DNA from 3 places in the Pseudobacillus sp. 179-B 2D1 NHS genome. Region 3 is predicted to be linked to each of the others. Evidence: riboswitches for the same ligand, from Rfam matches in the RefSeq annotation. Region 3 holds a riboswitch; each other region holds the start of a gene.
What was found. Region 3 has a riboswitch for cyclic di-GMP ahead of ACH0BF_RS23720 (hypothetical protein). Riboswitches for the same ligand answer to the same signal wherever they lie in the genome.
Positions count from the first base shown of each region.

Region 1 (3,342 bases), on a different contig from region 3:
TGACAGATTGCTTGAATGATTAGCTGGCATAAGCATAAAAACCCTGATGGTGAGCCTATGCAAAAGCGACCCCCAGGGTTAAATAAATTATTATTCATAAACTAAATTTTTTCAACGTTCGTATTATTTTCATTCATGCTAGCCGTCTGCTTTTTCGCTTTGCCCTCTTTCGGCCGCTTCGATTAAATAGGTTTCAAAGTCTTCTCCTGACAACGGTTTGCTAAATAAAAACCCTTGTCCTTGGCTGCAGCCATCCTCATTCAGTACATCTAATTGCTCCTGGCTCTCCACCCCTTCAGCAATAACATTGATCCCAAGCGTCCGTGCAAGTGTTAAAACAGCTTGTACAATTGCCTGACTTTCTTCATTTTGATGAATATCCCGAATGAAAGAGGCATCGATTTTCAACGTATCCACAGGTAAATATTTAATGTAGCTAAATGAACTGTATCCAGTACCAAAGTCATCAATAGAAATATGAATACCGATGTCCCGCAGTCTTTGCAAAGTATCGGCCGCGTGATCGATATCTGCAAATACACTTTCCGTTACTTCAAGCTCCAGCCATTGTGCCTCCAATCCGGTCTCTGTTAAAATTTCTTCAATTCTCTCTATAATATTGGGATGCGCTAATTGGCGAACAGACATATTAACCGAGATTTTTAATGGTGGGTACCCTTTGTTTTGCCATTCTTTATTTTGCCTACATCCACGCCGGAGAACCCACTCTCCAAGAGGAAGAATAAGGCCCGTTTCCTCGGCAACCGGAATAAATTTATTGGGAGAGATCCTCCCCAGCTCCGGATGGTCCCAGCGGACAAGCGCCTCCATTCCGATGAGTTGATTTTTAGAAATATCCATTTTGGGCTGATAATCAATATGAAAATGCTCAAGCTCAATCGCTTTTCTTAATTCATTCTCCAGCAGGATGCGCTCCAAGGATTTCTCTTCCATCTCTGGTTTAAATAATGCATAGCCGTTTCTGCCCCGTTTCTTAACGGAATAAAGAGCGGTATCCGCTTTATTTAATAGTTCATCTGCATCTTCACCGTTCACCGGAAAAAGCGCAATGCCAATACTGCAGGAAAGCGTATAGTGCTCGCCTGCAACTTTCAATGGTTCTTGAAAGTTAGAATGAATCCTTTTGGCAATCTGATCCAGCTCTTCCATGCCTGATACATTGTTTAGCAACACAGTAAATTCATCTCCACCCAGCCGTGCGACTAAATCACTTGGTCGCAGCGAGTTTTTAATACGGCGAGCAGCCTCAGTTAGGATAAAGTCTCCATTCTCATGTCCCCAAGAATCATTCACAAACTTAAAGCGATCCAAGTCGATAAACATAACAGCAAGCTGAGAAGAATAACTCTTAGCATGATCCACTTCTTTTCTCAATCGGTTCATGAATAATCGGCGGTTAGGCAAGTCCGTCAATGTATCATGATAAGCTAAATGATAAATCATTCTCTCTGATTTTTTCCGTTCGGTTATATCTCGCATCGCCAGCACGAAGCTTTTGATCTCACCATCTTTATCAATGACGGGATTAATCTTCGTTTCCGTGTCCTTATACGCTCCCCGGTTCGTCTTTATACGGAATTCGAGCAGCGAGGATACTTTCTTTTTAGCAGCCAGAAGCTTTAACTCTTCAGAAAGAGTCAGTTGATCTTCTTCATGCACCCATTGAAAGATCCTTCCTGACTCTAATTTCGCAAGCTCATCGCCCAACAACAATGCATGAGATGGAGACATGTAGAGGAAGCTTCCTGACTGATCAATCACTGATACCAAGTCAGATGAATTCTCTGCAATTAGTCGATATTTCCCCTCGCTCTCTCTCAATTCCTCTTCCATCTTCTTTCGAAGACTAATATCGTTTCTTATCGATGCATATTGATAAGGTTTCCCGCGATCATTCAAAAAAGGAACAATCGTTGTGTCTACCCAATAAAACGACCCATCTTTCGCCTTGTTTCTTATCTCTCCCTTCCAGATTTGACCGGAACCAATCGTTGCCCACATTTGTTTAAAAAACTCCCGTGAATGATAACCCGAATTCAATATACAGTGATCTTCACCAAGGAGTTCCTCCTCATTGTATTTAGAAATTTTGCAAAATTTTTCATTCACGTAAAGTATCTTTCCTTGATGATCGGTAATAGCGACAATAGAAGACTGATCAATTGCATATTTGACATCTGTCAACTCTTTTAAAATATTCTCCAATTGATTGTCTTCTACATTCTTAGAAGGTACAGGCATGATAAATCTCTCTCTTCTCTTTGTTTTTTCTTTTGCTGTACAATATTTACTATACATATCTGGGTATATCCAAACAAAAAAACCGACTCAAAAAAGAGTCGGTTGCACTACTCGCTCCAAGCCATTCAAGTGCCCACATACAAATGACTGTTCATCGCTTCCACCATAAGATTGTTATAAAAAAAAATTCCACAAATGTCTTATTAGACTAACGTTTTTTATACAATTATCATAGTTCGATATACCCGTCAAGTCAATGTCTACCGTTATTTATTTCTAGCATTATTCGTCTCTTAATGAGGCCTATTTCACAAAGAAACCTAACAATATTTATGAGGCCTAGATCAAAAACCTTGCTTTTTCCTCTGACAAGAGAAAAGGATAAATACACCTCGTCTTACTCGTTTTTTATCCTTATTCACTTATCTATCTTTATTTAATTCTGCCACAATATGGCCAACTTCACGCAAAACCAGTTTTTCCATCGCTAATGTTACTGCGCCAGTAGAACCCGGCAGCGCAAAAATGATCGTTTCTCCAGCTACACCTGCAACAGCTCGGGATAAGATAGCCGCAGAACCGATATCTTCTGTATAACTAAGATAACGAAACAACTCACCAAATCCGGTTAGCTCTTTCTCAAACAACGGTGCCACTGCTTCAATCGTCACATCCCGCTTAGCCACACCGGTGCCTCCATTAATGATAACCGCATTGATTTGGGGGTCTTCAATCCCTTGCCGAACAGCTCCTGTAATCTGTTCCTTTTCGTCAGGAACGATCTGGTAGCGTGCAATGGAATGGTGACTGTTGATTAAAAACTCTTTAATTTTTTTTCCGCTTTTATCCGTTTCTTCTGTTCGTGTATCGCTGACAGTAATCACCTGACAGACAACATGCTTTGCCGCTTGCCCTTTATGAGCATGTACTCGTCTTTCATTCATGTGAAATGGGTGCACCTCTCTTCTTTAACCGCCAATATAAGACATCTCAATTTTTGGCCGGTTCTTTGCTGTTTCTTCCGTTCGCTCATCCGAATAGCGGTCCGTTCGCGCAAGCCAAAGAGCTGACATATGATCT
Region 1 covers NZ_JBIQDP010000001.1:159,180-162,521, reverse strand. The annotation lists gene ACH0BF_RS00945 (sensor domain-containing protein) at 139-2,262, opposite strand; cyclic di-GMP riboswitch class II at 2,350-2,433, opposite strand; gene ACH0BF_RS00940 (MogA/MoaB family molybdenum cofactor biosynthesis protein) at 2,685-3,206, opposite strand; gene moaA (GTP 3',8-cyclase MoaA) at 3,231-3,342, opposite strand, start outside.
Region 1: linked by a shared signal. The riboswitch ahead of ACH0BF_RS00945 (sensor domain-containing protein) and the one ahead of ACH0BF_RS23720 (hypothetical protein) in region 3 are both predicted to bind cyclic di-GMP.

Region 2 (3,342 bases), on a different contig from region 3:
CTCAGATGACTCTTGTTGAACATCTGAAACAATAGCTGTAATGTCTTTTACAGAGTGAGAGACTTGGACGGCTAATTTGCGTACCTCAGCTGCAACAACAGCAAACCCTTTTCCATGTTCACCTGCCCTTGCTGCTTCAATCGCAGCATTTAACGCCAATAAATTCGTTTGTTCAGCAATGGCCTGAATGACTGCTACTAATGATGAAATTTCTTGTGATTGACGATCAAGTCCTCTTACTCTTTCAACAGAAGCCTGCATAATTTTGTCAATCTCTCTCATCTGATTGACAGAGGAACTCATTAAGCGTTTTCCCTCAGTAGTTAATTCTGAAACAGCTTTTGAGGCTATATAAATGTGTTCGCCGCTGCTATTTGCTTCTTGAACCCTTTCAATATAGCTGGCCATGACCTCTGAAAGGTCATTTACCTCATGGGCCTGGGATTCGGCTCCCGCCGAAAGTTGTTGCATAGTAGCTGCTGCCTGCTGGCTGCCCGCTTTCACTTCACTAGCCGCCTCGGTCAGCTCTCCACTTTGACTGGTTACTATTTCAGATGTAACGGTAATTTTCTGGATTATATCCTGTAAGCTCTCGAGCATTTGATTCATAGCCGAGCTGAGCTGGGCAATCTCATCTTCCCCTTCATAATTACTTTTCTTGATCTGTAGATTCCCCTCCGAAATACTGTCGGCCATCTCAACCACCCGGTTCAAGTGATGTCTCACCAGACGATTGATCATAAAAACAGCTGCCGAGCCAATGGCTGCAGATAAAATAATGGAGAAAATTAATACAGTAATCGATTCATTCAAACTATGCTTTGCTTCATTAGACGCTAACTTTCGCTGTTCATTAATCATGCTTTCCAATTCTGCCAGCTTTTCGACCGTTTCACTTCTCAAAGCCTGTGTTCTTTGTCTGGCGAGCAATGTCTCTAATTCATCTCCACTTTTGACAGCAGGTATAACTTTATCATGGAAAACCTTACTTACTTCTTTATTATTTCCTTTAATCCACGCAAAAACCTCTTCTTCTTTCTCTGTTTTAATTGCTGCCTCTAATTCTTTTTCAAGCTTAGTAAAGGCTTGTTTCCTTTCCTCAAATCCTTTGACAAACCGCTCGTCAGGGTGATTAATATAATCCGCAATTCGAATGTCTTGTTCGCTGAATAAAGAAGCCATTTTTGTCATTTTGATAGCTCGGTCTCCCTTTTGCTCAAGAGCGGCAATATTCTCTTTAACATCTACCAGCTTTACGTAAACAACTATGGCAGAGAGACAGAAAAGTAGAATAACCACTCCTAAAGCCAATCCGTACTTTTTTCCAATACTTAAATTTTTTAGCAGCTTCGATACCAAGACTTCCCCCTCCTTCTGTCTTTACAAAAATAAAAGAGCTCCTTTCGTCAACGTAAATCCAAAAATAACTTTACGCGGACGGCCAGAAGAGCTCTTTGTAAAAAAACAGTTCGGCAGCCCGGCCATCATGGTACATTCCATGTTTTAGACCTGTGGCTTTGCGTCCCCGACTTTCATCGAGTTTGCCAGTATAGATAATATAGATAAATAGTCACATATCCCTTTTCTCAATCATATATAATTTTACCAATTTAAGCAATTATAACTATTTGTTCTATTCTGTCTTTTTCATAAGTAATGTGGTAGTTCCATCCACTATATAATCTAATCAAGTGAGATAGTTGAGAAAAACAGCGCCAATCAAAAACCAATTTATATAAGTACATGCATATGAGTATAAATTACTAAATCAGTTACAAAAGGAGATAAAATGAAGAGTGGATAATAAAAAAGGTTCAGCATATCATTATTAGCTGAACCTTTTCTCTCGTAATATTATTTCCTTACACAACAAAATAGTAAATGATTCCACGCTATCCACCAGATATCTCCTTCATCCGTTCTGTTACTTCCATAAACCATTCTTTCTGATTTAAATCCACTGTTAGTCTAGCTAAATCAAGAAGTTCATCCGCTGTTAAATCGTCATTCATCAGTGTCAACTGATGATAGCTGTATCTGTGTTCTCCAACTGGCTTTCCATTTCTGATCACAAACACCATCGCACCATGGTAGCTTGCTTCCAATACAAATCCAACGGCATTTCTGTTTTTGATTTTTACCCAAGCTCCTGCTTTATACAAGTTAATGCCCCCATACCCCGCCTTCCGCGAGTTTGTTTTCCCGTCTAATTCCCGCGACATGATGAGCAGCACAAACGAAAACATGATTTACACTATTATATTCAGCTGGCGCTTTCAATGACAACCTGGCTATTATATTTCATGCTTCTATTGAACAATTCATTGACAGCCTTGTTTTTAATCCCCTTATAACTGTTCCCTTGTAAAAGTTTTTCTTATACATATAAAGACAAAGAAATAGAGATGCAGTCTTTATCCTGCACCTCTATGGAATCATCAGCTAGTTGCTTCAAGTGGATCTTCAGCTGCTGTATTTTGTTGTTTCTTTGTCTTGTTCTCTAACTTCTCCAGCCGTTCAATCTCCAATGCTTTCGGGATAGAAATCCAGTAGCATAGAAGAATCGCCAAAACAGCACCAAGAAACTTACCGAGCATTACTGGGATAATAATTGTCGGCTGGAAGTTAGCTGGAAATGCCAATTGATCCCCGATCATCCATCCACCTGAAATGGCATAAGCAATCGTTAATACTTTATCTTTTGCTGGCATGTCTTTAATAATTTTAAAAAGTGCCAGAGGATTGGCTGTGGCTGCAATTACCCCTGCGCTGCCGATGCTGCTTAAACCGAGCAGCTTGCCGAAGAATTGCAGCGGCTTTGCCAAATACTTTTGAATGGCATAAACCATCGGGAAAGCTCCTGCAAGCATAATACCGATATAACCGGCAATTTCCAGTCCTCTAAATTGATCTTTTGCATCGGCAATAATTGGATCGAATCCCCAATGGCCAAATATGGCAGTAAATACGCCGGTAAAATATTCGACGATCGTACATGCCAGTACGAGTTTCATAGCTGTGCTCATAAACCACCCAATGGCCATAAAGCCTTTGATCATCAGATTAGGAAACATTCTCAAACCGACAGCAATAAATATTCCAACCGCCGTTAACGGAATAAGATTAATTAAAATTGTCCCAATAGACATGGACAATTGATAGGTCGGCTCAGCCGTCGTGCTGATTGTGTCCCTGATCTTCGTTTCTGTCAGTGCCAAAATGCTCGTTGTAATAAAAACGCTAATCGGTACAGTCAAAACGCCGGACATCATTCCAAGCGCTAAATATTTATGATCGCGCTTTTGCAACATAGCAAGTGCAACAGGGATAGTAAAAATAATA
Region 2 covers NZ_JBIQDP010000002.1:292,709-296,050, forward strand. The annotation lists gene ACH0BF_RS03735 (HAMP domain-containing methyl-accepting chemotaxis protein) at 1-1,359, opposite strand, end outside; cyclic di-GMP riboswitch class I at 1,469-1,556, opposite strand; gene ACH0BF_RS03740 (hypothetical protein) at 1,893-2,162, opposite strand; gene eutH (ethanolamine utilization protein EutH) at 2,439-3,342, opposite strand, start outside.
Region 2: linked by a shared signal. The riboswitch ahead of ACH0BF_RS03735 (HAMP domain-containing methyl-accepting chemotaxis protein) and the one ahead of ACH0BF_RS23720 (hypothetical protein) in region 3 are both predicted to bind cyclic di-GMP.

Region 3 (3,342 bases):
GCAAAGTTTGTAGGCGGGACATCTTTAAATGTCTTCGTTGGTGCTTTAAAAGCCACTGTATTGCTGAATGCCCGGTAAATCATTGCTGCCATTTGGTCACGCGTAATATGCGCATCCGGGTTAAACTTTCCATTAGATCCACCAGCAACGATCCCATGGCTACTTGCGATACGCACCGGCTCATAATACCATTTAGAAGCTTTCACATCAGGGAATTCTTTTACATTCGTTCCAGTCTTCAAAGATAAAGCACTTACTAAAATCTTTGTGAACTGTGCGCGGTTAATTTTTTCCTCTGGACGAATACTTATGTACGAGTAATCGTATATTTCGCCATCTTCTTCAATTGTTTCGGACTCGACGTATCCATCAACAATATCAGAGTAAACAAACCGTTCAATTGAATCATAAAACCGATGGTTTGGACCGACGTCCGAAATATCATAGCGCTCTACAGGCTTTATAGCCGCTGAAGCACTTGAAGAAAACAATAATCCAAATGACAATCCTAAAATTGGTAAAATCTTAAATGACTTCAAATTTTTATCCTCGCTTCTAATAGTTTCTGTGATTGAGACTTATATTATAGCTTTCTAACAAAAATTACAATATAATTTTTTACTTTTATTGAAAAATATTTATTTCCACAAAAAGGATATAATTCAATAAAAAAACCACCTTATGGGTAGTAGGAAATACCTAGTTGTTCTTCAGCTCATATAATCAATAGCTAGGCTGTCTTTTTTGTTAGTTATCTAGCTAATCAAAGTGATCCGCCGCTTACAAAAAATGGTGAAATTATCCTTTCATATCTCAAATTCCCTCTGTGCGCCTTTATAGAAGAACCGTATGAAAACATGATTTACCTTTGTTCAAATGAATATGGCACTCACTTCATGTGGCTTTCTTATAGTAATGATCAACCTGAAAGTCTATCCTAGCAGTCGGTGTTTTTTATTTTTGCACACTTTCTGCCCAATAAATGATCTCTTCATCAGAATGACTTTTCTTTTACATCATCGTGCGGTGGTTTAAAAAACATGTTGATACCTAGCGGTTTTGCTAATGTTTGTTAGTCATTCACATTTTTATCCATAATTGGATTGATAAAAAAGAACGTTTGTTCTAAACTGGAATAAGTATACGGAGGTGTAATGATGAGGCCTGGTCTTACAAGATATATAACTAGTCAAGATTTTAAAAATTTTTATTGGCTGAAGGAAGAATTGCGATTATGCTGCAGAGAGAATGGGATAAGCGCATCCGGTTCGAAAATAGAACTTTCAGCTAGAATTGAAATGTTTCTTGAGACGGGGAAAGTAGAGAAGCCGCTCAGAAAACTAACGGTTCGCTCAAACCCCAACAAACAAAGATCGTTAAGTTTGGATACGGTCATTACCGAAAACCATCGCTGCAGCCAAGACGTTAGAGCTTTTTTCAAGTCAGCGATTAGTCCGAAGTTCCGTTTTTCTACATATATTCAACATTACTTTAAAAATAATATAGGAAAAACATATCGTGATGTGGTAAAGGCTTGGCACGAGGAAGAAGAGTGCAAGAAAGACTCACCATATAAGAAACAAATTGCCCCCCAATTTGAATATAACCAATTTATCCGCGACTTCTTCGCTGATCCAAAAAATAAAACAAAAAGTCATAAAGACGCGGTTAACGCTTGGAATGATATTAAAAAGCTTCCCGGGAGTAATAAGTATATTTCTAACCGTTAAACGTTGGGACGCTTACGGCTAATAAGCGCATCATAGTCTGCTTGTCTTTTCTTGAGACACGTCGGTTCCACAGTATCTTTATCGCATAAAAAAAACCAGCAAGAATGCTGGCGGTTGAACTAGACAGGTTTATTCTTTAACAAATCTTGCAGCTTTTTCTCTGCTTTTTCAAAATCCATGGATAACGCAGTTAAAAACTCAAGGATATCATTTCGCTTTGACATTTCTCTTAAAGAAAAAAATACAGCTGGTTTGTTAACTTTAAGAACCGTCATTATCTCTGTTGTCGGCAAAGGCAACGGAGATTTTATCCGTAGAAAAGATCGTAAAAAAACAATAAAATCAAATGCTGAATCAGGAGTATCCGAATAACTTTCCATCAGGCTGTAAAATCTTTTAATGCTCGTTCTTAACTCTTCATTTTGCATCATTAGTCCCTACCTTTAATTGGATTCACCAAATAGGACCATCATTTTCCCCTTTGGCAGCCCGGCTATCATAATTAAAAATCTTAGACCCGCGGCTTTGCGTCCTTACCTTTCGATAAGTTTGCCTTTATCATTAGGAATCACTTTATCAAACTACCAATAAAGCGATCACAATATCATAAGAAGAATATAGGAAATTATACCCTGAGTCAATATACCTTATGGCGCAATTAATTACCATTTTATTGCTCTGATATAAATTTACCTTCTCTCGATATAATTTATTTTTCAAAAGGAAATTTATGTATACTTTATTGCTTATAAACGACTCCTCTTTCTTTCTCTTGCTGATGAAAAAAAGCATCTGATTAGTTAATCAAATGCTTTTTCTTATTGCTCTGTTTAACTGATAACGGTTGCTTAATCCTTTAACCAATAAAAAAGTTCCTCATGTTTGTATACCTGTTCTGTTTCTAAAATAATTTCAGGCAATAAGACGTCCAGAGTATTCATTAATGAGTGTAGAGCCTGCTGAACCGTACCTTTCTCGAATTGATCCAGCGGCTCAGACAACTCATCCTCATCTAGAACGAAACAGCTTCCATTTGGAAGAGCCAGGACATCAATGATCAAGTCTTCAAAAGAGAGGATTTGACCGGTTATCTGTGTGTTCTTGACAATGTTAAAGTAAGAACCTAAGTAATTTCCCTCGCCATCCCTCCAAACATACGCATTGTACGGTCGATCTTTCCAATAGTAAGCAATCGTATAGCTGCCCTTAGGAATCGTTAATGATGTTTTCTCTGCCGTCATTGTAAACGACTCCTTTATTTTATGAAAAAGGACGATTTTTTGATCTTGCGCCTTCAATAGTTTGCAAACATGTTCAACAATGGTGGAATCATATCGTATCTTTCTTTCTATTATTTTATTAGCATATTGATTAATGGATGTATTTAGATGAATCATCGTTTAGTTTCTCCTTCTATCTCATGCTCTTGATCAGACCTATGTTCTGGTCCATTGTATCATCAAAAAGCAGCAATTTTTATCCATTTCGCTTCAGATTTACAAAGACCGAAGAACAACGAGGAAGAGAATGAGCAGTAAGAAATTAAGAAGAATGAAAAGCCTAAAGCCTTCCTTATTTCCTTTAGAAGGCTTTAGGCTTTATTGTGAAACCA
Region 3 covers NZ_JBIQDP010000041.1:18,788-22,129, forward strand. The annotation lists gene ACH0BF_RS23710 (S-layer homology domain-containing protein) at 1-539, opposite strand, end outside; gene ACH0BF_RS23715 (DUF6434 domain-containing protein) at 1,158-1,730, shown strand; gene ACH0BF_RS23720 (hypothetical protein) at 1,850-2,161, opposite strand; cyclic di-GMP riboswitch class I at 2,211-2,294, opposite strand; gene ACH0BF_RS23725 (DUF402 domain-containing protein) at 2,579-3,127, opposite strand.